4 regions of the Alteromonas sp. G5_S2_22_S1 genome follow, and region 2 is predicted to be linked to each of the others. Evidence: predicted binding sites of a transcription regulator. Region 2 holds the regulator's gene; each other region holds the start of a gene.
The links. Region 2 encodes sigma-54, which starts transcription at its own class of promoters, with help from an activator protein. Its sites were predicted from a motif close to GTTGGCACGNNNNTNGNNT; they were not measured.

Region 1 (7,329 bases), on a different contig from region 2:
AAAAAGTAAATGGCTATAAAGATAAGATTGTTAACGATCCGGCCTTAAAAGATTATGTTCACCAGTCGTGGGCAAAATTTCATAATTGGCTTGTAACTTCTTTAGAGGAGCAAAATGGTAAAGCTGAGACGAAAGTGTCTGCCTTATTGAAAGATTTAGGTACAACGTTAACGCAAGATAGTGATCTTGCCAAAGCGTTTAATAAGCACATTGGTGAGGCCGCGAAGTATATGGCACCCGAATTGGCGGAGTTTTTAACACGTCATATTCGCGACACTATTAACAGTTGGGATGAGCGTGAAATGGCGAAGCAGGTGGAACTCAATATCGGCAGAGACCTACAGAAAGTGCGCATTAATGGCACGATTGTCGGCGGGTTAATAGGCGCGATATTGTTTGGTGTCGAAATGCTAGTAGAGCTATAGGGCGCCCTAGCTTGCAGATTTATGCGAAACTAGCCCATTTGCACCTGCTATGGTTGAGTGCAGCACCAAAGCAATCTAGCTAAAAAACATAATCAATAAACATGGACTAAGAACGCCTTTGATAGCGCTATTTAGCGACGAGTTCGAAGACAAGGTTTTCTGCGTCTACCTTGCCTTTTAAACCACCCTCTAAAACTGAGCGCTCTAAGCGATTGATTACGTAACTATCAGCGTAAAGCGACGCTACTGTGTGTTCATTTACACTAAATGGCGGCCCAGCGAGCTCATCCTGATTGTACTCAAAAGAAATAATAAGTTGAGGCGCTTTGTGCGTAATTTCCATTAAATGCGAAGCGTATTGTGCACGCAACTGACTGGGCAGTGCGACTAATGCAGCTCGGTCGTAAACGCCTGAAATGTTGCCTATATCCTTTGCTGAAAGTTTGAAAATGTCACCAACAAACACAGTCAAGCCGTCTTTAGCGTAAACCTTTCCATGTTCGGTTTCAGCCACAGTAGGTGTAGCGCCTAGCTCTTCAAACAGCTGCGTGATAGCAACTTCGCTAAGTTCTGCACCGACGACTTCTACTCCTTGAGAGAGTAACCAAGCAATATCGCGGGTTTTACCGCATAAGGGAACAAATATGCGTATAGGGTGAGACGATTGCTCGCCGCCGCCAAGCAGCACGTGAGCATGTTTTACCAAAAGCGCATTGCCTTCTGGTTCATGAAATCCAATCTCATTTTTTTGCCATTTACTGTGCCAAAAACTATGTTCCATGCAAAACTCGCTTATGTTAAACCGCTAACTACCCTATAAAATAAATGTCACTTTTAGAGTAAGTAAAAACAGAAAAGGTAGCGGGAGAGCGCTACCTTCTTCACGTTACTTAGTTATCAAGTGGGGTATTGAAATCTTCGGAGAGCTCAAAGTCACCTTCAACTGTGGTGACTTTATTATCTACGAAATTTATCACCATTTGTTTTTGGAAATCTTCGCCGCGCTTTTTCATGCCCCGCTTCATATCGTAAACGTAGTACCAAGTATCATCGTCGAATGAGTCTTGAACGACAGGATTACCTAATACATAAATGACTTGCTCTTTTGTCATGCCAACCCGAAGCTTTTCAACGTCTCTTTGGTCGAGAAAGTTGCCTTGAGGAACGTCGATTCTATAAATCCAGTTCGAGCAAGCGGTTGATGTTAGTGTGATGCCGAGAATTACTAATAGGTGTTGCAACTTCATTCGTTAATTTGTCCAGTATTGCCTTTGTTAGTGCCAGCGAACGTCGCTGTAGCGAAATTCGAGACTGTTTTATTGCAAGCGCGAAGGCATGCTACATTGACAACTATGACCAATCAACTGCATTTTAGTTCGATATAGCGCTTTTAAGCAGCTCTTTTGCATTAGCTAAGGCTGATTTAGTGATTTTATCACCTGCTAATAACCGCGCGAGTTCATCGATTCTATCTTGCTTTGTTAACGCCAGCATCTGCGTTTCTGTACTTTCGCCATCGGTCAATTTCGTTACAAACAGCTGATTGTGAGCTTGAGCTGCCACCTGAGGCAAATGGGTTACGCACATAACTTGTGACTGCTTACCCAGCTTGCGTAAAAGCCCACCAACAATAGAGGCGGTAGGGCCGCTAATTCCCGTATCGACTTCGTCAAAAATCATTGTGGGAGTAGCATTATGGTCGCTCGCGATAACTTGAATCGCTAACCCTATGCGCGAAAGCTCACCGCCAGAGACGACTTTTTCAAGTTTGTCGGCGTCCTGACCAGGGTTGGTCGAGACTTTAAATTCAACGGTATCTAAACCTGTGCTAACAGGTTTTTTGAATTCGTCGTATTGAATTTGAATATCTACTTTTGCATGAGGCATATTCATTTGACGAATTTGCGCTTCTATATCTTGGCCTAATTTAATGGCTGCTTGTTGTCTGCTTTCAGAAAGGCCTTTAGTTGTCTGTAAGTAATCTTCGCGGGCCGTGGCAACTTCACCTTCGAGAGTGCCTAGCAATGTGTCTTGTTCTGAAAGTGATGTAAACTCTGTGGTTAGCTCTTGATGGTGCTTGTAAAGGGCTTCTGGCATAACACTATGTTTACGCGCTAAATCCATCGCTTTTGCGTAACGCGCCTCTACTTGCTGCAGTCGCAATGGGTCAATTTCTAGGTGGTCGCAGTAACTGCGTAGCTCACCTGCCGCTTCCTCTATTTGAATTGAGGCGTCATTTAAAAGTGCAATAATGGGCGTTAGGCTAGCGTCGTGCGTTTCTAACTCACCTAAACGTTCAATGCTGCTTTGAATAACCGAAAGGGCATTACCTTCATCGTTTTCATACAAGTTATAAACACTGGTTTGCGCTTGCTCTAATAAGCTTTGACCATTGCTCAATCGTTTGTGTTCTGTTTCTAGCTCTTCAAATTCGCCTTCTTCAATAGCAAACTCGTCTAGTTCACGTACTTGGTAGGTAAGAAGTTGAAGACGGTTTTCACGCTGTTGAGCTTGGTCTTGAAGTGTTTTTAGCGTACGTTGTTTATCTCGCCACTGTGAGTACGCGTCCTTCACATTATCTAAAATATCATCGTGTTGAGCGTAGCTGTCCACTAGCTCTCTTTGATGATCTTCTTTTAACAGCTGCAGGTGGGTATTTTGCCCATGAATGGCGAGCAAGAACTGCCCCAGCCCTTTCAATTGCTGCAACGATGCTGGAACACCATTAATGAATGCTTTCGAGCGACCTTCTTTAGAGATGACCCGCCGAATAAAACAGCTGTTTTCATCTTCGTCAGACGTTAATTCGTGCTCGTCAAGAAACGTTTTAGCTGCCACATTACCGTTAAGTGAAAAGTGAGCAATGATTTCAGCTTTGGTGCTGCCTTTACGCACCGCATTGGCGTCTGCTCGCTCGCCTAAGCATAAACTCAGGGCGTCAATAGCAATAGATTTACCTGCTCCGGTTTCACCGGTAATGGCGGTAAGGCCGTTTTCAAGATGAACCGATAACTGCTTAACAACTGCAAAATTTGAAATAGAAAGATGCGCTAACATAACCACACTCGAAAAAGTTGAACATGATGATATATACAGTAACTGATAATATATACAGTATTTGGTGCTGTAAAGGTAAGTCGCAGTAAATTTTATGAATTAGTAACTAAAAGTTTATTATTTTCAATAAAAACAATTGGATATAATTATTCGATAAAATTGGGGTTATGTGTAACGTGAAATGAGAAAAATAGAGGAAAGGTTTTTTATACAGTAAAAAGGAGAGCGTTAGCTCTCCTTTACTATGGCCACCATAAATGGTTGTCAGTCGTATAGCCCTTTAACAAAAGCTATTAACAAAGCGCGAATTACTGCTGTAATTCACCGCTACCTGATTCAATGTGAGCGCGAACAAACCATTGGAACTGCTCAAGTTCGGCAAGCTGACCAGTAATCATATCTTCAGACACTGGATCAATCTCACCTAGGAGTTCCAATGCCTTTCTGTGGTCGCCATTTACACCGTCGTATACAGCATCCAGCGCTTTCAGGTGATCTAGTACTAGGCCTTTACCTAGTTCATAATCTTGCCAACTGCGTCCTTCTACAATTGCTTTAGGCGTGCCTTTAGGCACTCCGCCTAATGTTGCGATACGCTCGGCTATGGTGTCTGTCATTTCACGCACCGCGTCAACTTGGGGGTCGAGCATTTCATGTACACCGATAAAGTTTGGCCCTACCACGTTCCAGTGAATATGTTTAAGTGTGAGCTGTAAATCTAATAACGCGACCAATCGTTGATCCAATACCTTAATTGTTTTGGCAGCGGCATCGTTATCCATTCCTGGGGCTGTAAATTTGATATTGGTATTACTCATGATATCTCCTATTACTAAATATAAATATCGGCGACGGTTTTAAAATGCGGCAAGGCATTTTTGCTTAACGCCGACAGCTTGTAATTGGAGTTGCAACAGGTGTGCCGAATATCTTTGATAAGCTAAGCGACGGATTTAAAAGAGGATTTTGCGGAAGATTAAAAAATCTTTATTTTTCAAGCCTGTAGCGCTTAAGAAAATGCTACAGGCTAGTGTAAGAAATGCAGGAAATCGCTTCGTCAACAGCGTGTTTGTTTAATAAAGCTTACTTCCCCAGCCTAATTTTTTGCGCAGCACGTTGAAATAGCTATAACCTTTTGGGTGAACAAGATGAAGCTTATCTGCGCTTTTATTAATGCGAATTTCATCACCCGGTAGTACGGGGAGTACTATATGGCTATCACAGCTCACTTGAAGAGAGTCGCTGTTCACTTTAGACACTTTCATTGATACTTGGCTGTCGGCATCAACAACGATAGGGCGGCTGCTCAATGTATGAGGGAACATGGGCACTAAAGTAAGTGCATCGAGCGTTGGCATTATTATCGGGCCGCCTGCCGAGAGTGAGTAAGCGGTAGAGCCCGTTGGCGTGGCGACGATTAGGCCGTCACTGCGCTGACTAAATACAAACTGCTCATCAATATAAATTTCAAACTCCATCATGTGAGCAACCTTCCCGTGGTGAAGCACCACTTCGTTCACTGCTGAGTTGTTACTTTTTAACTTTTCGTGACGGTACACTTCAACTTCAAGTAAGAAGCGTTCTTCAACAACGCACTCACCATGGAATATGAGGTCTAACTGCTGCGTAATTTCATCAGGATGTATGTCAGTTAAAAAACCTAAATTACCGCGATTCACGCCCACCACATGAATATCAAAGCGGGCGAGAACGCGAGCGGCGCCAAGCATACTGCCATCGCCACCAACAACAACCGCAAGATCGGCCTCTTTGCCAATGGTGACTAGGTTACAACTTTTTAGGTTTTCAGTTTCAAGCTCTTCAGCAATACTTTCTTCTACAAGCAGTTTGCACCCTTTGGCCAGCAAATAGTCGGCAAGACTATTCAAAGTGTCGTGGGTGGCAGCGTGTTGAGGTTTTCCAATTAAAGCAACGGTTTGATAGGGCATGGAATGCTAATGTCCTTTCATTTCCAATCGTTGGACATTAGCACAGGTGTTTTACAAAAGAAAAGTGTAAAGCGATAGCCAACGCGCTCGCGAACATTTTTATCGCATTTAGCCTGTGTAGTGTATTGCCGCTGTTAGTGTAGACGTTTGTTACCAGTTCAAGGTAGGTAACAATAATTTTACATTCCCATTGCTTTGAGCGCAGCGCTAGGTATGCTGGCTTAACGTTTTTGAAAGAAGGGCGTGGGCGCAGGCGCGAGAGCCTCCGTATCCATTTGCCTTATTTATTTTTAAATAAGGCACAGCTTAAATAAAGACTATCAATGCGAGGGAACAATGTCTCATCAAATTATTCTGCCAAGGGTGATGCACATAGGGAAAGGGGCAAGTGAGCGTGTTGCTGATACTGTGAAAGGGCTTAATTGCCGAAATCCGTTACTGGTTACCGACAAGGTAATGGTCGAGTTAGGTTATAGCGCGGCCATCGTGAATACCTTGGAAACCGCTGGGATAACGGTTGATGTGTTTTCAGATACTGTCCCTGAGCCGACGGTAGCGTCAATTTCCAGAGGCGTTGATGCTTTCAATACTCAACCTTACGATTGTATTATCGCATTGGGAGGAGGCAGCCCAATCGATAGCGCGAAGGCTATTGCCATACTCGGGAAGCATGGCGGTCAAATGAAAGACTACAAGTTTCCGCGTGTCGTCGATGAAGCAGGGATACCTATTATTGCAATACCTACTACCGCCGGAACGGGCTCGGAAGTGACTCGTTTCACTATTATTACTGACGAAGACACCACCGAAAAAATGTTGTGCGTAGGTTTGGGGTTTATGCCTACTGCAGCATTGGTAGATTATACACTAACGCAGAGTTTACCTGCCCGGGTTACCGCTGATACCGGTATTGATGCGCTCACACACGCAATAGAAGCTTTTGTCAGCCGCAAAGCAAACCTCTACAGTGACGCACAGGCACTCTCTGCAATGGCACTAATTGCACCTAACTTGCGCACTGTTTTTGCCGACCCTTCAAATGACGCCGCTAAAGAGTCGATGATGCTCGGAGCAACGCTTGCCGGTATTGCGTTTTCAAATGCATCGGTGGCCTTAGTGCACGGTATGAGTCGCCCTATTGGCGCGGCGTTTCATGTGCCTCATGGGTTGTCTAATGCTATGTTGTTACCCGCGGTTACCGCATTTTCTATTCCCAGTGCACCAGTACGTTATGCTCAATGCGCTCGCGCGATGGGGATAGCTACGCAAGGTGATTCAGATGATATGGCAAATCAAAAACTGATCAACGAGCTAAAGATGCTTAACGCAGACTTACAGGTGCCTACGCCCGCTGACTTTGGCATCGATAAAGAAGCCTTTTTTGCCTTAGCCTCAACCATGGCTGAACAGGCGTTGGCGTCCGGCTCACCTAACAATAACCCGAGAGTTCCTACGATTGAGGAAATGGTTGCCATTTACGTATCGCTTTGGGAGTAGTGGACTGTTCAATACGCTATGACAATAAAAGGCCTGAGCCCGTTACAGTATCGAAATCAGGCTTTGGTTGCCCCTTAGGGATTAGCTCAGCTTAATAGGGCAGCTCACTTTGCTGCCTTTTTATCTCGCGGTCCAACCTCCATCTAGCACCACAGTTTGCCCGGTGATATTACGCGCGCTAGGCGACATCAAAAAACTTGCGGTATCAGCAAGCTCTTCAACACTCACAAATTGCTTTTTAGGCATGGGCTCTAACATGATTTTTGTTATCACCTCTTCTTCGGTCAAATTATTCTCTTTCGCCTGTGCGGCAACTTGCTGCTCGACAAGCGGTGTTTTTACATACGCCGGGCAAAGGGTATTGATAGTGATATCACAGTCACCGGTTTCAAGGGCAATGG
Region 2 (7,329 bases):
AGCTGACGCATTGAGCACATTGATAGAAAATCTTGGTTTAAGCGCTGACGAGGTTGCCGCGGTGGGCGACGACATGCCTGATACCGGCATGTATAAGCATGTGGCGATTAAAATAGCGGTTGCCGACGCACACCCTTTCGTGGCAAAACAAGCGAACTGGATAACCACCTTGCCAGGCGGATTTGGCGCGGTGCGCGAGATATCAGATACTATTTTACACGCCAAAGGCGTAGCGAATGAGATTTTTGGAGCAAGTGTATGAGCCAATTTGGCTTTAATCGCTTAGGCTTAAGTATATCGGCGCTGTTTATCTTGGCGTTGCTGATGTATGTACCTACGTGGATGGAAGAGCAGCCAGAATCACAAGGCAGCAGCGAGAATGGCGCCTTAAAACCTGCCTATAAAGCGAAGAACTTGACCACTACCCTTTACAACCAAGAAGGCGAGTTAAACCACAAGGTATTTGCCGAATCAATGGAGCACTACGACCAGCTAGGTTTTGTATTGTTCCAACAGCCCAAGTATACACTGTATACTGAGAACGCTACGTCTCCTTGGGTGGTGACGGCGCAAGAAGGAACGCTCTACAACAACGATCTGATTCAATTAGAAAACCAGGTTGTTATCGAGAACCAAACCAGCGATGACTTTGTCAAAAGCCTCTCAACCGAATACATTCAGATTAATTTAGACACCAAACAAATGACATCTGATCAAGTCGTTGAAATACAGGGTACCCAATATGTCATTTTGAGCAATGGGTTTAACGCGAATTTACGCACACAAGAATACGAGCTTTTAGATCATGTACAAACCACTTATTCCCCTAGCAACTAGCCTTTTACTTGTCATCGCTAGCGGTGCGGTAAACGCAAGCGAAGATGATTTTTCGCAGCCCATTAAAATAGGCTCAAATACTCAATTTATCGACGGTAAAAATAAAACGGCGTTGTATAAAGAAGATGTACTGATTACCCAGGGTTCGCTGGTAATTGAAGCCGACGAAGTGGAAGTTATCGCGAGTGAAGGTAGTGGCCGCGAAATTTTTATCGCCAGAGGAAAGCCAGCCAGTTATTCTCAAACACTAGAAGACGGTACTCCGGTGTCTGCTAAGGCAAACGAAATTCGTTATGAGGTGATCAATCGCACGATTTCTCTTTCAGGAAACGCGGAACTTCAACAAGACACCAGTAAAGTGCAAGGTGACAACATTACTTTCGACATGATTACTGAGCAGTTACTTGCTACTGGTGGTGCGGGCGAAAATGGAGAAGGTCGAGTGACTACGGTATTTACTCCTGAATCCATTCGCAAGGCATCATCGAAGAAAGAAGATAAAGACAGTGGGGACAATCAATAGCAATGGCAACTTTGAGCGCAACCAACCTTGCTAAGGCATATAAATCGCGTCAGGTAGTACGCGACGTCAGCCTTTCTGTCTCGACGGGTCAAATTGTTGGCTTACTTGGGCCTAACGGCGCTGGTAAGACCACTACATTTTATATGATTGTGGGGTTGGTTAACCTGGATAAAGGCAAGATTGAAATTGATGATAATGAGCTTACTCATCAGCCCATGCACGAGCGTGCACGCCGCGGAATTGGCTACCTTCCGCAAGAGGCATCAATTTTCAGAAAGCTTACGGTACATGAAAATATCATGGCCATTTTGCAAACCCGTAAAGATTTAAATTCACAGCAGCAGGAAGAAGAAGCTGACGCGCTACTTGATGAATTTAATATTAACCATATACGTAATAGTACAGGGATGAGTTTGTCCGGTGGTGAACGACGGCGTGTTGAAATAGCACGCGCACTAGCAGCTAATCCGCAATTTATTTTATTAGACGAACCGTTTGCTGGTGTTGATCCAATATCAGTTAATGATATAAAGAAGATAATACAGCATCTTCGAGATAGGGGTATTGGAATCCTTATCACCGACCATAACGTGCGAGAAACATTGGATGTTTGTGAGAAAGCGTACATTGTGAGTCATGGCGAGCTTATCGCGCAAGGAACAGCGGAACAGGTTTTAAGTAATCAAAAAGTAAGGGATGTATACCTAGGCGAACAATTCAGGCTATAGTTAGTGTAACTGAATTGTCATTTTTCAATTTCGCTCTGGTGTATTCAATTTAGAGCATTTAAATAAGACGTAGATGAAACCATCTTTACAGCTAAAATTTAGCCAACAACTTACCATGACACCCCAGCTTCAGCAGGCGATAAAACTGCTGCAGCTATCTACGCTTGATCTTCAGCAGGAGATTCAAGAAGCCCTCGATTCAAACCCTTTATTGGAAGTTGAAGAAGGTAACGACGAGCCGCAAGTAGAAAAAAATAATATCGATAGCGACGATAGCGTGACAGAAGCGTCTGCGACAGCGTCTAGCGATACATTGGAAGCGGGTGACGCGTTAGAAAAAAACGACCTTCCCGATGAATTGCCTATCGACAGCACATGGGATGAATACTATTCAGCGTCATCGGCCCCAGCGCCAGGTCCTTCAAATGACGATGAACAAATATTTCAAGGCGAAACCACCGAGGATATTCAGGAACATTTGTCGTGGCAGATGCGATTGACCCATTTCTCAGATACTGACCGCGCCATTGCTACGGCAATTATCGACTCTATTGACGAGTCTGGCTATTTAACCGTGACCCTTGAAGACATTCTTGACGCGGTAAACTCTGAGGATATGGAAGAGCCTATAGAAATGGACGAAATAGAATGCGTACTTAAGCGTATTCAGATGTTCGACCCCATTGGTTCGGGCTCCCGCTCGCCGCAGGAATGTCTAATGGTGCAACTGCGCCAGTTCTCAGAAGACACACCATGGCTTAACGAAGCCAAACAGCTTATAGAAGAATATTCAGACCTATTAAGCAGTAAAGATTATCGCACGTTAATGCGTAAGAGCCGCTTGAAGGAAGATCAGCTGCGCGAGGCAATGCGTTTATTACAAACCTTGAATCCTCGCCCAGGTAGTGCTTTAGTTACTAAAGAGCCTGAGTACGTTATTCCTGATGTCTCGGTCGCCAAAAAGAATGGCCGTTGGGTGGTTGAGCTTAACCCCGACAGCCTGCCTAAGTTGAGCGTAAATCAACAATACGCTGCAATGAGTCGTCGTGCCAAAAATAGTAGCGACTCACAATTCATCCGCTCACACATGCAAGAGGCTAAGTGGTTCATTAAGAGCCTTGAATCTCGCAACGAAACCTTAATGAAGGTGGCAAACTGTATTGTGCAACAGCAAATGGGCTTTTTTGAACATGGCCCGGAAATGATGAAACCTATGGTGCTTAACGATGTAGCAGAAATGGTAGATATGCACGAATCAACGATTTCACGCGTCACAACGCAAAAGTATATGCATACACCACGTGGTATATTTGAATTGAAATACTTCTTCTCTAGCCACGTAGCAACAGAGTCTGGTGGTGAGTGCTCATCTACCGCGATTCGTGCATTGATCAAAAAGCTAGTGGCGGCTGAAAAGCCGAGCAAGCCACTAAGCGATAGCAAGATTGCTTCATTGTTGGCCGAACAAGGCATTAAAGTTGCCCGGCGAACAATAGCAAAATACCGGGAATCATTGTCGATCCCGCCGTCGAACCAACGCAAGAGCCTAATTTAAACAGGCTTAATAATATAAGGAAGACGAAATATGCAAATCAACCTTACTGGTCATCATGTCGAAATCACCGACTCTTTGCGTAATTATGTCGATACGAAGTTCAGCAAACTTGAACGTCACTTTGATCACATTTCTAATGTGCATGTCATCCTGAACGTTGAAAAATTAAATCAAAAAGCCGAAGCGACCGTTCATTTAAGTGGCGCTGAAGTATTCGCATCCTCAGAAAATACCGACATGTATGCGGCGATTGACAGCATGGTTGATAAACTCGACCGGCAGGTAATCAAGCATAAGGAAAAACTGAAAAAACATTAGTAGTTAAATAAGTATGGATATACAAGCCATCGTAAGTCTGGACCGCACCGAGTGTGCGGTTCAGTGTAATAGTAAAAAACGAATTCTTGAGATCATCGCAGATATCGCTGCCAAAAATAACGAGAACATCGATCAGGCAACGGTACTTAATAGTTTGATGTCTCGAGAGCGTATGGGTAGTACCGGAATCGGCAATGGCATTGCGTTACCACATGGGCGCTTGCCAGGTTTAGAAAAGGTGATAGCTATTGTTGTCACCAGTACGCCAGCCATTAATTTTGACGCGCTCGATGAAAAGCCGGTAGATATATTTTTCGCGTTACTTGTTCCTGAAGAGCAAACCGAAGGCCATCTACAAACATTGGCCACGGTAGCCGGTAAACTAAGCGATAAAGAAACGATTAAAGCGATACGTCGTGCCAGTACAAGCGATGATATTCTTTCTGCACTAAGTTAAAGATTTAAGCGCCTTAGCGAGGTCGTGACCAAGGCGCTTAAGACAATAAAGCGTATGCGATAAAACCAGAAGATTTGGGAGAAGTTAGGTGAAGCTGATTATAATCAGTGGTCGTTCGGGGTCTGGTAAGTCTGTCGCACTTCGCGCATTGGAAGATTTAGGGTACTACTGCGTTGACAACATTCCTGTAAACCTACTTCCTACCCTAACCCACACTGTTGTTGATGAATACGACCAAGTGGCGGTGAGCATTGATGTGCGTAACTTGCCGAAAAACCCTGATGATCTGGTAGAAATTTTAGATTATCTTCCGTCATCGTGGTCAATGACCATTGTCTATATCGATGCCAGCGATGATGTGCTGGTAAAACGCTTCAGCGAAACCCGACGTCTGCATCCCCTTGCGAAGCTCAATAAGTCTCTATCTGAAGCCATAAGGGCAGAGTCAGCCTTGCTAGCCCCTATCGCTGAACGGGCAGACTTGTATTTAGATACAGACAAACTGACTATTCACCAACTTGCTGAGTTGATACGCGAGCGAATACTCGGTAAGAAAAGCTCCCGCTTAGTGCTGGTGTTTGAATCTTTTGGCTTCAAACACGGTATTCCGAAAGATGCCGATTATGTTTTTGATGCGCGCTTTTTACCTAATCCTCACTGGGAGCCTGACCTGAAGCACCTAACAGGGCTTGATGCGCCCGTTGAGGTTTTCTTAGGCTCTCAACCCGTTGTTACCAAGTTCATCTGGCAAATTCAGAATTTAATTACCACCTGGCTACCTCATTTAGAGCGCAACAACAGAAGTTACGTAACAGTCGCTATTGGCTGTACAGGCGGGCAACACCGCTCTGTGTATATTGCCCAAACTCTGTCGAAAACCTTCAGCGAAATACACCCAGATGTACAAATTCGCCATCGAGAGCTAAACCAGTAATGACAATTAAAAAAACGCTAACCATCGTAAATAAGCTGGGATTACATGCAAGAGCAGCGACCCAATTAGTGAAGCTTGCCAATCAGTTCGACGCCAAAATTATTTTAAAGAAAGGCGATAAAGAGGCTGACGCCAGCAGCGTTCTTGGTTTAATGATGCTGGAAAGCCATCAAGGTGAACAAGTAGATGTTATTGTAGATGGAAACGATGATGTTGACGCCCTTGCTGCCATTGAAGAGCTCATAGAAGGTAAGTTTAACGAAGACGAATAGTTTAAATCCGTCACCTGATTACTTATTAAACGTTTAGCGCCGTTTTATAGTTATACTGCGCAAAAGCCACGCAATTTTCATGACAGACTCATCGTAATTGCGATATTCTACGCCCACTTAGGCTTTAAAGCCTTCACCGTTCATCTTAATAGCAGGTAGGAATAACGCCTTATGGCAGAAGCGCTTGTTTCTAAATACGTACAAACCCAGTTACGCGCCCTTAATGCCGCGTTGACTAACGGTCAGTTTGTCTCAGTACGTAAGCTTCTGCTTGAACTTCCCCCTTCTGATGTCGCCCACATACTGGAATCGAGCCCGAGTAGAACCCGTGACGAATTATGGGAACTCATTGATAGCGACTTTCACGGCGACATCTTAGAGGAACTGTCTGATGATGTACGAAACGGTATTATTACCAAGATGCTTCCGGCCAATGTGGTTGATGCACTTGAAGAGATGGACACCGACGACTTAGCCGAAACGCTAAGCAGCCTGCCAGAGCCCGTTCTTGCCGACATTCTCGACTCAATGGATGCGCAAGACCGTTTACGTGCAGAACAAGCCCTATCTTATGGTGAAGAGACCGCTGGTTTCATCATGAACACAGATACCATCACCTTACGACCTGACGTCACGGTTGATGTGGTACTGCGCTATATTCGATTGAAAGGGGAGCTTCCGGAAAACACCGATACCTTTTACGTAGTTAACCGAACCGATAACTTGGTTGGTATTGTTCCTGTAGCGCGTTTACTGACCGCTGAAACCGATAATAAGGTATCAGAAGTCATGGATGAAGAGTCGGAAGCCATTCCGGTAAATATGCCTGATGACGAAGTCGCCAGTCTGTTCGAGCGCTATAACTGGCTATCAGCGCCAGTGGTTGATGAAAACAACCGGCTGGTGGGCCGAATTACCATTGATGACGTGGTAGATATCATTCGCGAAGACGCCGAACACTCGATGATGAGTATGGCGGGTCTAGATGACGACGAAGATACTTTTGCCCCCGTCATGCAAAGTACTAAGCGCAGATCGGTATGGTTGGCAGTAAACCTTGTTACTGCGCTAATGGCTGCAATGGTAAGTGACTTATTTGAAGCGGCGCTAAGTCAATTAGCGGTATTAGCTATTTTGAACACTATTGTGCCAAGCATGGGCGGCGTAGCAGGAAACCAGACCCTAACCCTTGTTATTCGCGGTATGGCGTTAGGTCACGTTAATGCCAGTAACTCGCGCTGGCTGATCAGTAAAGAAATCGCGATAGGCTTTTTAAATGGCGCTATATGGGCTATTTTAATTGCCTCTGTCATTGCGCTCTGGAAACAAGATTACATGCTGGGCATTATCATTGCGTTTGCCATGATGATAAACATGATTGCTGCGGCGTTAGCGGGCGCAACATTACCGATGATCATGAAGCGTCTTAAAATAGACCCGGCACTAGCAGGTAGCGTTATCTTAACCACTATTACCGATGTAGTCGGTATTTTCGCCTTCCTAGGTACGGCAACTTTATTTTTAATTTGAGTCTAGGCTTGAAGAATAGCTGGTGTTAAATACTTGCTTAGCCACTAAGCGATTCGGCAGTATGCCCGTTGATATTGAGCCTGTAATCTACTCCCTATACGGTTTGTACCAGCTGCCCACCGTTTTCAATAGTGTTTACTTTATCAACTCTTAGATTTTATAGTTCAACAACAAT
Region 3 (7,329 bases), 140 kb from region 2:
CAGATAAGGTTTTGGTTTGCTCATTAAGTGGCAGCGTTTTAAGCTCGTCGTCTTTACTATCTTCCGCTAAGCCCGGCATGCTGGGGTCGAACAATAGGGTGAGTGGCGAGCCATCGGTGGCGTGTTCATCGTTGAAGCGTTTAAGCAACTGTTGATGATTGGCCATTTCATTTTTTGCGTCGGCCACTTTAGTATTGGCTTGATGCAAAAGGGCTTCCGTGAGCGCGACTTCAATGGCCTGCATGGCATCCATGCGACGTGTCGCTACATCAAACCAAACTTCTGATATCTCACCAGCAATTGGGCTGCCGTCACCAAGTTGCGCAATCATGTTTCTAAGCTGCGCGATATCGATAGCGGCAGGGCTTTTATTTAACGTATCCAAGGCGTCTTTGTGTGCTTTACAGCTAAACTCACAGAAAATATTGAAGTGATGTTCTTGGGCTTGCTGAAGGGCAGCAAGCTTTTCGCATAAACGCGCATCAAAATGGGTTTCTGCAAAACCAATCGCCCCCCAAGCCCGTTCTTGCCCTGCGTATTCCTTCGCCTGCATAAAGTTGAATAACGCCACTAGCAATCTAGTAATAGTTGGGTCGCTTGCAATATCCGCCGCTTCAAAAATAACGGTAAGTAAACTGGCGACTAAACGGCTGTACGCGCGTGTCGATTCCAGTGGCGTTAGCTTCTGCTTACTCACTTGTTCTCTTAATCGAGGTAGGTAGTCTGTGGCCTGCATTGCAAGCGTAATGCTACTCAATAAACGCGGGTTGCCCGTGGTGATCTCATCAGTCAGGTAGAGGGATTTTAACTGGCTTTTTAGCGTTGACTCTGCGTGTTCACTAGCAGCAACATATTGCATCCGCTCTGAGCTGTATCGCTCGGCGTTTGACGCGAGAAAGATATTGCTGGCACCCCGTTCCTTTTGAAGTTCATGAATAAGTTCTCGCACTGCAATAACAATGCGGCAGTTACTCGATAACTGTTCAAGTACCGTAATCTCAGCGTGTTTAGCTGCAAGTAAAAAGCGCTTAGTCGCGTCGCTACACAGTGTAATGGTCGGTTCGGATTCATGAAGCATAAGGAAACTACTTTAGCTAAAAATAGAGATAACGCGTTAAGCCAAGCAACACTTATGCCCTGTTTATAATGCAGGGATGCCATGAAGGTTCAGTGGCGTTAAGTTCTTTCAGCGCCAATAAGAATAAAGGGCTGGGAGCCACGAAGGGTTTGACCATGGTTCGACATAAAGGGGGCGAGGGTGTGGCTGTTGCCTTATTTGTGTAGCGAGAAGTGAAAGGTTGCGCCAAATTGGTGCAACCTGGTGTTGGCGTTTTCGGGGCTGTTTATACGTACAACACAGCAAAACGCTGAAACTTTGGGATTTTTCTTAATGTGGTTGTCTCTTAGTTTCTTACTACCCGAAGAAACCACCCTACAAATAAGGAAATGAGAAAGCCAAAGAACGCAATCATGGTTGTGATAGTAAGCATTTGCCCTGAGAAGTCAGCGTTTTCTCCGGTGTGCTCGCTCACTAGCATGCCCGACGCTTGGAAGATAAACAGGGCGGCAACGGAAAACAATAAAATAACGGCGGTCGACATAATGGTCGCTTTCCAATAAGCCTTTGGTGACATCCAATGAATAGCGCCTGCCACCAACACGCACAAAATAGTAAGAATATAAGGTACCACTTTAACTCCTCGTTGAATAAGGCACTAGCCTTAAAGCGATGTCTCATCACCATGCTCGACTTAGTTCCAACCGTGAGCGCTGACGGACAACATGAATAAAATACCGTAATACGATGCCATGGACGGCGCCATTTGTCAGCAAAGGCGAGAAAATTAAGCGATATGAAAACGCTCAAAAACAGGGTTCTATCAACATAAAAAATTTGGGCAGCAACAAACTGGTGGCGGAAAGCGGAAAGACTTTACGGATTAAGGTTTGTCTTAGTAACAATCTATTAAAAGATTTTAAGCCCTAATGGTGATAGAATCGCCGAAAAATTCTCCTACTTGCATGGTGTGCTGCTCAATCTAGCGGTTTACGCCACGGTGGGTTGTTGTGTTTAACATCTTAGCTTCTGAGAGAACATGTTCGATTTAATTACCAGTAAAGACAGCAACGTTAAAAACGACGTGCTATCGGGTATTACCGTGGCGCTTGCCTTGGTACCTGAGGCCGTAGCATTTGCATTTGTAGCCGGCGTAGAACCAATGATTGGTCTTTATGCGGCTTTCATGATGGGCTTGATCACTTCTGCTATTGGCGGTCGCCCGGGTATGATTTCTGGCGCTACCGGCGCTATGGCCGTGGTGATGGTGGCACTGGTTGCCCAGCACGGCGTACAGTACTTGTTCGCTGCGGTTATCTTGGCCGGTTTGCTGCAAATAATGTGCGGTATATTCAAGCTCGGCAAGTTTATTCGACTGGTGCCATACCCGGTAATGCTGGGCTTCGTAAACGGTTTGGCCATCGTTATTTTCTTGGCTCAGCTAGGTCAATTTAAAGTGACCAATGCGGCAGGTGAACTTCAGTGGATGGAAGGTACGCTGCTATATTGGATGCTAGGGCTTGTGGCGTTAACCATGGCCATTATTTACTTGCTTCCTAAGCTAACTAAAGCTGTACCTGCTTCGCTTGTGGCCATTGTTACGGTAACGGCATTAGTGCACGGCCTTGACCTAGAAGCCCGTACGGTTATCGACTTTGTTCGTGACTTGCTGCCTGCAGACCAGCGCGACGCCGCTACTCTAGCCGGTGAATTGCCAAGCTTTGCTATTCCTATGGTGCCGTTTACCTGGGAAACTGTGATGATTGTTCTACCTACGTCTGTGATCCTTTGCTTAGTAGGGCTTATTGAATCGCTACTCACGCTTTCCTTGATTGATGAAATGACCGATACCCGTGGTCGCGGTAACAAAGAATGCGTGGGCCAAGGTGTTGCGAATACCGTTAACGGTTTCTTCGGCGGTATGGGCGGTTGCGCCATGATTGGTCAAAGCATGATTAATATTAACTCTGGTGGTCGTGGTCGCCTGTCAGGCATCACCGCGGCGTTAGTACTGTTGGGCTTTATTTTATTCGCCGCCCCGCTTATTGAAATGATCCCGCTAGCCGCCCTTGTTGGGGTTATGTTTGTGGTAGTAATCGCTACTTTTGAATGGGCGTCATTTAGAATTGTTCGCGGCGTTAACAAAGAAGATGCCTTTGTATTATTCTTGGTCACCGGCGTTACGGTTATTGCTGACCTTGCGATAGCGGTTGTGGTAGGGGTTATCGTTTCCGCGCTGGTGTTTGCATGGAAACACGCCCGTCATATTGAAGCGAAATCGCATATCGATAACGACGGCTGGAAAGTGTATGAGCTAGACGGCCCACTGTTCTTTGGTTCGGTATCTCACTTTAAAGATTTGTTTGATATTGCCAACGATCCTAATGATATCGTTATTGATTTTAAAGATTCTCGCATTTGGGATTCGTCAGGTATTGATGCGCTGGACACCCTTGCTGACAAGTATGAAGAGCAAGGTAAGAAGCTGCACATTCGCCACATTAGCGATGAGTGTCGTTCACTACTTCGCAAGGCAGACAAGTTTGTTGAGATAAACGTGGTAGAAGACCCTCGTTATCGCGTAGCGACAGACAAACTGGCATAAATCTTTAACATTAAGTAATGCACCAAGTGAACACAGGTTTGCGTTTGTTTGGTGCAGCTTAGAAATAAAAATATTGCCTTTTTTATCTTAAATCTATTAAAAACAGCGTGTTACACGGTTGGCACTGAATTTGGATATTATTAAACGTAAAGTGTGTTTTAGTGATTTGTGTCAATCGCTGAAAATTGTGTGATTTATAACACTCCGTAAAATGTGTTAGCTAGAATATGCTGAACTTAAGTGTCAGTACTAGCAAAATAGGCAACGAAGCCCGCATCAACGAAAGTTGAAGCGGGCTTTTTTTTGTCCCGAAAAAAGGGGAATATCATGACTTCATTGGACTCAAAAACGCAAATTGTCGTCGTAGGCAACGGCATGGTGGGGCACCATTTTGTTGAGCAGCTTCATCAAAGCGACGCCAATGTAGAAATAACCGTCTTATGCGGCGAGTCTCGCCTCGCGTACGACCGCGTTTACTTATCTTCGTTTTTTAGTGGCGCAAGTGCTGATGATTTAGCGCTTACCACCCCAGCACAGTATGCCCAGTGGGGCGTAAGTGTAGTGACCAATGCGTTGGTGACCGATATAGACCGTGACAACAAAAAAGTGACGACGTCAGAGGGGCAGGTATTTAGTTACGATAAACTTGTGCTTGCTACCGGCTCATATCCTTTCGTGCCGCCTATTCCCGGTAACGAGCAAGAGCACTGTTTGGTCTACCGTACCATCGATGACTTGCTTGCCATTGAGGCCTCGGCGGCGGTAAGTAGCGTGGGGGTGGTTGTCGGCGGCGGCCTGTTAGGCTTAGAAGCGGCGAACGCACTTAAGCAAGCCGGCCTTGATACTCATGTCGTCGAGTTCGCGCCACAGCTAATGGCGGTTCAACTTGACCAAGCCGGTGGTAAAGTCCTTAAAGATAAAATTGAAGATTTGGGCGTGACTGTTCATACCCAAAAAGCGACACAAAGCATTGAAGCGGGAAATACCTGTCGCTATAAAATGGTGTTCGCCGATGGCACCGAACTTGAAACCGACATGATCCTTTTTTCTGCGGGTATTCGCCCTTCGGATCAGCTTGGTAGGAAGTCAGCACTAACACTTGGCGAGCGCGGCGGTATTGTTATTGATAACCACTGTGTGACGTCTGATCCGAATATATACGCCGTAGGCGAGTGCGCGCTATGGGACAACAAAATTTTCGGCCTTGTCGCCCCCGGCTATACTATGGCTCGCACCGCGGTAAGTCATCTAACCGGTGGTGATGCAGAGTTTTCAGGTGCCGATATGAGCACCAAGTTGAAGCTTATGGGGGTTGAGGTTGGCTCCATTGGTGATGCGCACGAACGTACTGAAGGGGCATTGAGTTATACCTACTTAAACCAGCCTGAAGGCGTTTACAAAAAGCTTGTTGTTGATAGTGAACAAAAGAAAGTGCTGGGCGCGGTACTGGTTGGTGACACAAGCGATTACGATACGTTATTGCAGTATGCGCTTAACGCTATCGACCTTCCTGAGCATCCTGAAAGCCTTATTCTTCCGTCGTCGGATGCCGCTCCTGCTCTTGGCGCCGATGCGTTACCCGACACCGCGTCTATTTGTTCCTGCCTGAATGTAACAAAAGGCGATATTGTTTCAGCCATTGAAGGTGGCTGCTGTAGCGTAGCTGATGTGAAAGGTGAAACCAAAGCCAGTACAGGCTGTGGTGGCTGTGCAGCGCTACTTAAAAACGTGGTGGACAGCGAGCTTGAAAAACGCGGCGTTGAAGTTTCAAAAGCCATTTGTGAGCACTTTAACTATACACGTCAAGAGCTCTTTCACATTGTAAAAGTAAACGATATTCGCACGTTTGATGACCTGCTAGAGCAGCATGGTGAAGGTTTAGGTTGCGAGATTTGTAAGCCCGCAGTGGGCTCTATTTTGGCATCAGTTTATAACGACTACATTCTAAAATCGGCCCACCTACCGTTACAAGATACTAACGATATCTACCTTGGCAACATGCAAAAAGACGGGACTTATTCCGTTGTGCCACGGGTACCGGGCGGAGAAATCACGCCAGAGAAATTGATTTTGTTAGGTGAAGTGGCGAAAGAGTACAACCTGTACACCAAAATAACCGGTGGGCAGCGTATCGATTTATTCGGCGCGCGTGTTGAACACCTTCCTGACATCTGGGAGAAGCTAGTAGCGGGGGGATTTGAAACCGGTCATGCGTATGCGAAAGCACTGCGCACTGTGAAGTCGTGCGTGGGAAGTACTTGGTGTCGCTATGGCGTACAAGACTCAGTTGGTACCGCTATCGATTTAGAAAATCGCTATAAAGGCTTACGTGCACCGCACAAAATCAAATTTGCTGTATCAGGCTGTACCCGTGAATGTGCTGAGGCCCAAAGTAAAGACATTGGTGTTATTGCCACTGAGCAGGGCTGGAACTTGTATGTATGCGGTAACGGCGGTATGAAGCCCCGCCATGCCGACTTGTTTGCCACCGACTTAGATACCGAAACCCTTATCAAATATATCGACCGCGTGTTGATGTTCTATGTGAAGACTGCCGATCGCCTTCAGCGTACTTCAGTGTGGATGGATAACCTAGAAGGCGGCTTAGCTTATCTTCAAGATGTGGTGATAAACGACGCCTTGGGCATTAACGACGAGCTAGAAGCGCAAATGGATACCGTGGTTGACGCGTATCAATGTGAGTGGAAAACCACTATCGAAGACCCTGAAGCGCGCAAGCGTTTCCGTCAGTTTGTAAACAGTAATGCAGGCGATACCAATATTCAGTTTGTTTCAGAGCGCGGCCAGGTTCGCCCTGCAACAGAAGCTGAAAAAGTGGCAGGGAAAGACCAGTTTATTCCAGTCGCTATGGTATAGCGATTTAGTTATTAAAGAGCTTAGGAGGAACATTTGATGTCAGCAGCGCCAAATCTTTTAGCTTCAGGACAAGATATTCAGCAATGGCACCTAGTGTGCGAAACACGGGACTTAGTAAAAAATAGCGGCGTTTGCGCCCTGGTAGAGTCTCGGCAAATCGCGATTTTTTGTTTATGTATCAAAGGGGAAACCCAGGTTTTTGCGATAAGTAATTACGACCCCATTGGCAAGGCCAACGTGCTATATCGCGGGCTTTTGGGGTCAATTGGCGGCGCCCCGGTAGTTGCGTCTCCTTTATACAAGGAGCATTACTTTTTAGAAAGCGGGCTATGTAAGGAACACGATGATATATCGGTTACCACTTACCCGGTGAAAGTAGAAGGTGAAAAGGTTTTCATTGGCATTTAAGCGGTACGCTGCACACAGAAGGCGTTGACAAAGCAGAGAAAACGAAAAAGGTAATGATATGAATATGGCTACTCCACAACCCGATATTATGTCTGAACAGTTAAGACAAACAACATGCCCTTATTGCGGCGTGGGTTGTGGCGTAGATATCAGTTGCAACGCAAGTATGCGTGCCGTAACCCTGGACACTGTTAAGGGCACGCCCGAGCATCCCGCCAATTTTGGTAGATTGTGCGTTAAAGGAACAAACCTGCTTGAAACGAACGGCCTTAATGGGCGTTTGCTTCACCCAACCATGGCAGGTAAATCGGTGGATTGGGACACGGCCACCGATGTGATTGCGGATAAGATCGCCTCTACTATTGCGCAGTATGGCGCGGAT
Region 4 (7,329 bases), on a different contig from region 2:
TTTTCCTGCATAACGGTGTCAGTTTGCGCCACTAGACCTAAAATAGCGTGTTGTGCACTTGCTTGTGTCTGCGACATTAAGTTTAAAAACTGACTCGCCTGACTATCTACTTTGGCAGTCATAGATGCCACCATTTCAGTACTCACCGCCGCGTCTTTTGCCGCGTCAGCCACGATACCACTTAAGTCAATACCCGGCTCTCTGCCCTGCTCAACTTGCTGCTGAAACTCATTAATACCGGCTATGATATTCGCCTTAACGGCCTGTTGCTGTTGACCGCTGGGCATGGTTGTAACCATGCGTTCTGCGAAGGCTTCTGTTGCTTTCTGTGCACTTTGAGGCGAAAGCTCACTGATAGCCGTTAGCAAGTCAGATGGTATTTCTGTCGCTTGCTGAGACTGATCTATCACAGCGCTTTGCACATTTGTACTTGATTGAGCTGATACGCCTGCTGCATTGGCAGCGTTGGCACTGTTAGTTTCACCGCGACTAATGACGCTACCATTAACACCTTGCGTGATGGTAGGATCGCTAGCTAACTCTGTAAGGGTTTCATCAATTAACGCCTCGCTTTCTTCAGCGCCCTCTTCTTGCACGTTATTAAGTTCATCGGCGATCAAACTTAGAATTAACGACTCGTCCGTTGCAAGTTCTTTTAAATCAAGAGCTTCGGCATCTAGCTCGTCCGTTCCAAGTTCTTTTAAATCAAGGGCTTCGGCATCTAGCTCGTTAGATGCAAGTGCGCCTGCATCAACAGGATTACTTGTCTCTTCAGCACTGCTACTTTCCATGAGCTTCGCCAAAAGTGCCGAAAGGCTATCTTCACTTTCTGCTTCACCGTCAGTTGAAAACTGTTGAATTGTTGACGGTTCAAATGACGTGTCACTACCGTTGTGTTCGCCTTCACTACTTTGCTTAGATAACAGGGAAGCTAACGCACTAAGCGTTTGCTTTGCTTCATGTGACAGGGCGCTATCGGAAAATTTTTCTAAGCTAGCTTCACCCTCGCTATTTAGCTGCGTAAGAAAGTGTGCAAGTAAAGAAGGCGCATCGCTAGCGTCTACGTTTTCAGGCAGTTTCCAAAGCTTCCCCGCCTCATTAACCGACAGCACATCAACGTTATCCTCGACTAACTCGGCAACCTGGCTAATGGGTGTATTCCCCTTATTATTGTCACTTTGCTGCTCACCCTTTGCCATACCGTTTACCACGGTTTCAACATAGGCAATCCAATCGGGCTCAGCCTCGTCCTCTTTAATGGGTTTTGCATCCGGCGTTCCAGGAGTGGTAATTACCCCAGCTTCAGCATCTTTTTTACCGCCTTCGCCTAAAACAAACTTAGCCTCGGTAACGCTGCGCTGTTCCACTGCCTCGCCATCGGCGACAAGCTGCTGTGCAAGTTCACTCTCTTGGGTTTCCTGAGTATCTTCAATTTCTGATCGAACGCGACCTTGTTGCGCCTCTGCCTCAGTGGCTTGTGCGCTGCTATCGTATTCGTCTGCCCGGTCTGTCACTCGGTGATTATCGGGGAGGTCCGTATGGCCGGCGTCTTTATCTTTTGCGTTTTTAGCCATTTGTTCAGAAGCAGCTCGGTCTTGAGCTCGGCTGCTCGGAGTCTGACTCGACTTATCATTAAGCACGAAGTCTGAGCGCGAAGCTTTAGCATCTTGATAAAGTCGATTAAATGCCTGATTATTTTCGCTATTAGCATCTTGTTGTGAACCGATTCCAGTCTCTACTGCTTTTGCTGTGCTAGAGGCAGAAAAGGGTAATGCGGCAATGTCTGTTTTTTGTGCGGCAACTTGTTGCATAATGTCCTACCGTCCTACATTTAATTCGACTTCATCATAGAAGGCGTAAACCCGAAGTGGTTTCTTTGCGCCAAACGCTTCAAGCCTTAAGCAAAAATAAAAACCACTAAACGACCAACACCCATATACTTTACATACACTTACGTTTTTTTAATGACTTACTCGACATTTCATAAGGCGTAATATTTCTTAAATAATGTCTTTGCCAATGCTAATCGCCTAGGCCTTTAAATCGCATTAGCCAACGGCAAAGTAGCGTAAATCGTTACGTAAATAAGTTGTGGTGGTACATTCTAAGAAGAGTTTTGCAAGGGTTGCGCCAAACTGGCTATGTGTGCGAAAAAATGTCAAAAAGGTGAGCGCTTGGCACGAAAAAAACGCTGGGTAGCAAATTCATCCATCATTGCTTGCTCTGCTTTTGCTTCTTTTTTCTGCTGAGCTAGCTTTTTTTTATCAAGCAGCAAGGTCACCGCTTTCACTTTTTGCTGTTGTTTAAGCCACATTTGCTTACGCTGGTCTGCCGCCATTTGCGCGCGAGCAATCACCTGCATCTGTTGTTCACACGCTTTATCTAATTTTCCCACAAAGGATAGATGCTGCTGATAGTAGGTAGCCGTCACACCCGATTGCCCGGTTTGCTGAATACCTTTTATATAGTCGATGCGATACTGCTCAAGGCTGGTTAGTTTTTGCTTTTGCTGATTAACATTCTGCTGAGCCTGCTGGTAATACCGCGCTTCTCGCTGTTCTTTTTCTTGCTCAAACTCAGCTAAACGTTCTAGTTGTTTAGACATTTGTCGATACCTTGATAAAGGATTCTGGCTTCATGTTCACAAGTAACCATGCACGCTCTACTAAAAAACACATCACCCCTGCCCTAACCCTTTAGCCAGGGCTGCCATGCCTTCTAAGCTATCATCATAAGGAATGACTTGCTTCATGCCTTGTTGCAATAATGCATTGATCGCAGGCTCTGCACGAATCGCTAAATCTATACGCGGGTCTGAGCCCTTGGCATACGCACCAATAGAAATGAGGTCTTGGTTTTGTTTGTAATTTGAGTAAACCTGGCGAATGCGACGCGCCATAAGCTGGTGCTCTTCACTCACCACCATTGGCATAACACGACTTATTGACGCTTCGATATCTATAGCCGGGTAATGGCCGCTATCGGCTAAAGTGCGCGATAGTACAACGTGGCCATCTAAAATGGCGCGCGCCGCATCAGCAATGGGGTCTTGCAAATCATCACCTTCGGTTAATACGGTATAAAAAGCCGTTATCGAACCCTGTCGCTCGCTGCCGTTACCGGCACGCTCGACTAATGCAGGTAGGCGAGCAAACACCGACGGTGGGTAGCCTTTAGTAGCAGGCGGCTCGCCAACGGCAAGGGCAATTTCACGCTGCGCCATCGCGTAGCGCGTAAGGGAATCTATCAGAAGAAGAACTTTCATCCCCTTGTCGCGAAAATATTCAGCAATGGTAACCGCTGTTTCGCAGCCTTTAAGGCGCATCAACGGGGAGGTGTCTGCAGGGGCAGCGACAACAACGGCGCGCTGACGCTCTTCTTCGGTGAGTATGTCGTGTATAAACTCTTTCACTTCCCGCCCTCGCTCACCGACGAGCCCGACCACCACCACATCGGCTTCGCAACCGCGGGTCATCATGCCAAGCAGTACACTTTTACCCACGCCACTACCGGCAAACAGCCCCATACGCTGGCCTACGCCTACCGTATTGAGTGCGTTAATGGCGCGCACGCCCACATCCATTGGCGCATTGATAGGACGACGAATAAGCGGGTTCATAGGAGGACGCGTGGTGGGGGCTCTCGCTTCAGCATCAATTTCACCAAGTCCATCGAGTGGCTGTCCGTTTCCGTCTACCACGCGGCCTAAAAGGCCCATTCCAACAGGCAAACCACTTTGACGGTTTAATGGCATAACGCGGCTACCGGGCACTATCCCTCGCACCGCTTCTGTCGGCATCAAATAGGTAATATCATCACCGAAGCCAACCACTTCTGCTTCTATCTCGCCTTCCACAGTCTGCACTAAACATTGACTACCCACCGGCAGCTGGCAACCTACCGCTTCAAGGGTAAGGCCGATACCGCGAACGAGTTTCCCTGCTGCGACTACAGGTGGCGTTGTGACCTGCTTAGTCAGTGATTCAAAGTGACTATGCCACGGGCTAGTCATCGGATAGCCCTTGGTTTAGCAAAAATTTTTCAATAACATCACGGCAACGGCGCTCAATCGACACATCAACGGCATTGTGCACCGTGGTAATATCACACCCGCCCCTTTCCATGGCGGGAGCCTCCACCAAATTCCAGCCTTTTTTGGACATTTCTTCGTCACCAAAGTGCGCATTAACCAATGCAATATCGTCAGGGTGCATATGAATTTGGTATTCGGTTTGATTAATAGGAAGGGCTTTTATGCCTTCACTTAGCGCTTGCAGAATAACCTGTTGGTTAGTGCTTACCTCTACCTTAATAACTGACTTTGCAAGCGTAACCGCAAGTTTAACCAGTTGGTCGCGAGTTTCATCATTGGCTTGTGAGAGTGGATCGTGAAGTTTGTCCGCAAGCATTTGCCACACTTCTGCCTGGGTAGCCATTTGCTGACGGCCTTCATCTAAGCCTTGTTCAAGCCCTTGGGCATGGCCCTGTTCTTGGCCTTCACTAAGCCCTGTTTCAAGCCCCTCTGCTTTGCCCTCTTCAAACCCTTTTTCCTTGCCTTCTAGATACCCTTCGTCATAGGCTGCCTGTCGTATAGCTTCAATTTCTTCGGCAGTGGGTGGAAGTATTTCCTCTTCCACTTCAGGAGGCTCGTACTTCCAATCAGAACGTTTATTTAAGGCGTTAGTTGGCTCATCTTTCCTAGGCGCGGTCGCGTCGTCTACGAAGGGTAAATCCCACTTCTTCGCTTCACTTATTTCGTGTTCACTGAAACTTTTATTACCGGTCATATATTTACCTAGGCTTTATTGGTCATAGCGTTGAAAGACATTCCTATGAAAGGCTTACAGGAACTCTTCACCACCACCGCCACCGAGCATGATTTCACCTGAGTCAGAAAGTCGACGAGCAACGGACAGTATTTCTTTTTGCGCGGTTTCCACTTCACTGATACGCACAGGACCAAGGGCTTCAAGATCATCGCCGAGCATTTCAGCAGCGCGTTTTGACATGTTGCGCATAATTTTATCTTTAAGCTCTTCGTCAGCCCCTTTAATGGCCTTAAGTAGCGCATCTTGCTGAACTTCGCGCAATATTGCCTGAATACCTTTGTCGTCCACATCGACCAAGTTGTCGAACACGAACATAAGATCTTGAATTTGCTGACTCATTTCTTCGTCTTGCTCGCGAATAGCGTCCATCAGCTGACCTTCTATTGCGGTATCTAGATAGTTCATGATGTTCGCTGCAGACTTCAGGCCGCCCATTTTGGCTGCTTGCGTACCCGCTTGACCAGCAAACTGTTTCTCCATAATTTCGTTTAGCTCTTGAAGCGCAGCAGGCTGTACTTCTTCTAAATTCGCAATACGCATTAACAAATCAAGTCGAACTTTTTCAGGGAACTGCGCCAAGATTTCGGCACTTTGCTCTGGCTCTAAATACGACATGACAATGGTTTGAATCTGCGGGTGTTCGTTTCGAATAATGCTGGCAACTTGTTTAGAGTCCATCCACTTCAGTGAGTCCAGACCCTTCGCGCCACTGCCCATTAAGATTTGGTCGATGAGATTAGCCGCTTTATCTTCACCTAGCGCAGCAGTAAGCGCCCGTTTAACAAAGTCTTGGCTTTGGAAACCGATAGTACTGTAGTTTTGTATTTCTTCAATGAAATGCTTGTGAACTGACGTAATTTTGGTTTGCGTCATGTCGTCTACTTTCGCCATTTCAGAGCCTAGCTTTTGCACTTGCTTAGGCTCTAGGTGCTTCAATATCTGCGCTGCATCTTCTTCAGACAAGCTAAGTAGCAAGATAGCAGCTTTCTCAACACCTTCTAATTTACTGACGTCGTATGACGGCTCTTCAACGTTGGTAAGTTCTTCAGCCATAATCTTATCTCACTACTCGTCTTGCATTAACCAGCCCTTCACAACTTGGGCTGACAATTCAGGTTCATTGGCGACCAGTGCTCGCACGGCCTTTAATACATCTTCATCTTTATGCAGGTCTGGCAACATTAATGAGCCGTCTGGTGCAAAACCAACCTGACCTTCGTCGAAGTCTGACGTAAGCATGCTAATGGTGTCGTCACCTAAATCAAGGCCTTCATCTGCATCAAACTCATCGGCCTCATTAGTCTCATCTGGGTTGATAAGACGGCGCAGCATAGGTCGAATCACAAAAATGATAAGCACGATTATAACCAAGCCACCAATAACTAACTTAAGAATTGGCAGAAAACCGGGTTGCTCCCACAGTGGTGCGTCTTCAATCTCGCCGGTATCCATTCGCGTGAAGGGTACACTTACCACTTCTAACGAGTCGCCTCGGGTCACGTCAAAACCAATACCGCCTTGTAGAAGTCTTCGAATATTTAAGATTTCTTCTTGTTTACGCGGTGTAGGAGTCATTGCCCCGTCTTCGCCTGCTATCTGAGTATAGTCAACCGCTACAGAGACGCTAAGCCTTCTTATAACGCCCGTTTGCTTTTTAGTATGGCTAATGGTGGTATCAAGTTCGTAGTTGCGCGTTGACTCTTTTGCCGTGCGTCCAGGCATAGTTTGTTGACTACCGCCCACGGCGTTTTCTGGGATATTAGAATCCAGCGGAGGTTGATTTGATAATGCGCCAGGAATACCGCCAACACCGCCTCCTACGCTGTTTTCCTCTACAATCATCTCGCTTCGAACAGCCGGAAGGTCTGGGTTGTAGCTACGCTGGGTTTGTTCAATCGCAGTGAAATCCATCGCAACATCGGCTTGCGCCGTGTAGTTCCCAATACCCAGTACGGGTATTAATATAGCATCAATTTTTTCTAAGTACTCTTGCTCGCGCTGGCGCTCAATTTCGTATTCTTTTCTAGCTCGAGCGCTCATCGAGCCTTGTGAGCCGGAATTTAGCAAGCGGCCGTTGCTGTCGGTCACCGTCACCTTAGACGGCTCCATGTTTTGAACCGCTGATGCCACGATATCAACAACAGCATCAACTTCTTCACCGGCGATTACTGCGCCACGCTTTGCGGTTAGCACCACAGTGGCTGACGCTTTTTTCTCTCTGCGTGCAAACACGTTTTCTTTGGGCATGGCGAGCAATACCCGCGCTTTTTGAATACTCGCGATATCTTCAATTGTCGCGGCGATTTGCTGCTCTCGGGCATGTTTAAGGCGCTCCATCTCTACCCGCTGGCTCACCCCAAAGCCCATGTCCTGCATGATAATGTCTGTGCCCGCATCAGAGCTATTGGTTAATCCCTGACGGGTCATACCTAACCGAATATTTTGGAACTCATCGCTTCTCACATAAACCGTATTGCCTTCAAGCTTATATTCGATTTGA

Region 1: the regulator sigma-54 is predicted to act here: its motif matches at 4,391-4,409, upstream of dps (DNA starvation/stationary phase protection protein Dps).
Region 3: the regulator sigma-54 is predicted to act here: its motif matches at 3,780-3,798, upstream of nirB (nitrite reductase large subunit NirB).
Region 4: the regulator sigma-54 is predicted to act here: its motif matches at 2,003-2,021, upstream of ACTRWF_RS05795 (flagellar hook-length control protein FliK).

What each region holds. Positions count from the first base shown of each region.
Region 1 covers NZ_JBQKUJ010000018.1:30,808-38,136, forward strand. Annotated here, with positions in the region: gene ACTRWF_RS16410 (DUF445 family protein) at 1-425, shown strand, start outside; gene tmpT (thiopurine S-methyltransferase) at 553-1,206, opposite strand; gene ACTRWF_RS16420 (outer membrane protein assembly factor BamE) at 1,316-1,672, opposite strand; gene recN (DNA repair protein RecN) at 1,797-3,482, opposite strand; gene dps (DNA starvation/stationary phase protection protein Dps) at 3,791-4,300, opposite strand; gene nadK (NAD(+) kinase) at 4,556-5,431, opposite strand; gene ACTRWF_RS16440 (iron-containing alcohol dehydrogenase) at 5,768-6,928, shown strand; gene ACTRWF_RS16445 (3-hydroxybutyrate dehydrogenase) at 7,049-7,329, opposite strand, start outside.
Region 2 covers NZ_JBQKUJ010000002.1:235,215-242,543, reverse strand. Annotated here, with positions in the region: gene kdsC (3-deoxy-manno-octulosonate-8-phosphatase KdsC) at 1-262, shown strand, start outside; gene lptC (LPS export ABC transporter periplasmic protein LptC) at 259-837, shown strand; gene lptA (lipopolysaccharide transport periplasmic protein LptA) at 806-1,360, shown strand; gene lptB (LPS export ABC transporter ATP-binding protein) at 1,363-2,088, shown strand; gene ACTRWF_RS03255 (RNA polymerase factor sigma-54) at 2,162-3,643, shown strand; gene hpf (ribosome hibernation promoting factor) at 3,674-3,961, shown strand; gene ptsN (PTS IIA-like nitrogen regulatory protein PtsN) at 3,975-4,418, shown strand; gene rapZ (RNase adapter RapZ) at 4,507-5,352, shown strand; gene ACTRWF_RS03235 (HPr family phosphocarrier protein) at 5,352-5,624, shown strand; gene mgtE (magnesium transporter) at 5,796-7,154, shown strand.
Region 3 covers NZ_JBQKUJ010000002.1:99,577-106,905, forward strand. Annotated here, with positions in the region: gene ACTRWF_RS02675 (nitrate regulatory protein) at 1-1,078, opposite strand, end outside; gene ACTRWF_RS02680 (hypothetical protein) at 1,404-1,691, opposite strand; gene ACTRWF_RS02685 (SulP family inorganic anion transporter) at 2,097-3,662, shown strand; gene nirB (nitrite reductase large subunit NirB) at 3,990-6,539, shown strand; gene nirD (nitrite reductase small subunit NirD) at 6,576-6,947, shown strand; gene ACTRWF_RS02700 (molybdopterin-dependent oxidoreductase) at 7,006-7,329, shown strand, end outside.
Region 4 covers NZ_JBQKUJ010000003.1:324,331-331,659, forward strand. Annotated here, with positions in the region: gene ACTRWF_RS05795 (flagellar hook-length control protein FliK) at 1-1,811, opposite strand, end outside; gene fliJ (flagellar export protein FliJ) at 2,159-2,605, opposite strand; gene fliI (flagellar protein export ATPase FliI) at 2,678-4,012, opposite strand; gene fliH (flagellar assembly protein FliH) at 4,005-4,787, opposite strand; gene fliG (flagellar motor switch protein FliG) at 4,842-5,882, opposite strand; gene fliF (flagellar basal-body MS-ring/collar protein FliF) at 5,895-7,329, opposite strand, start outside.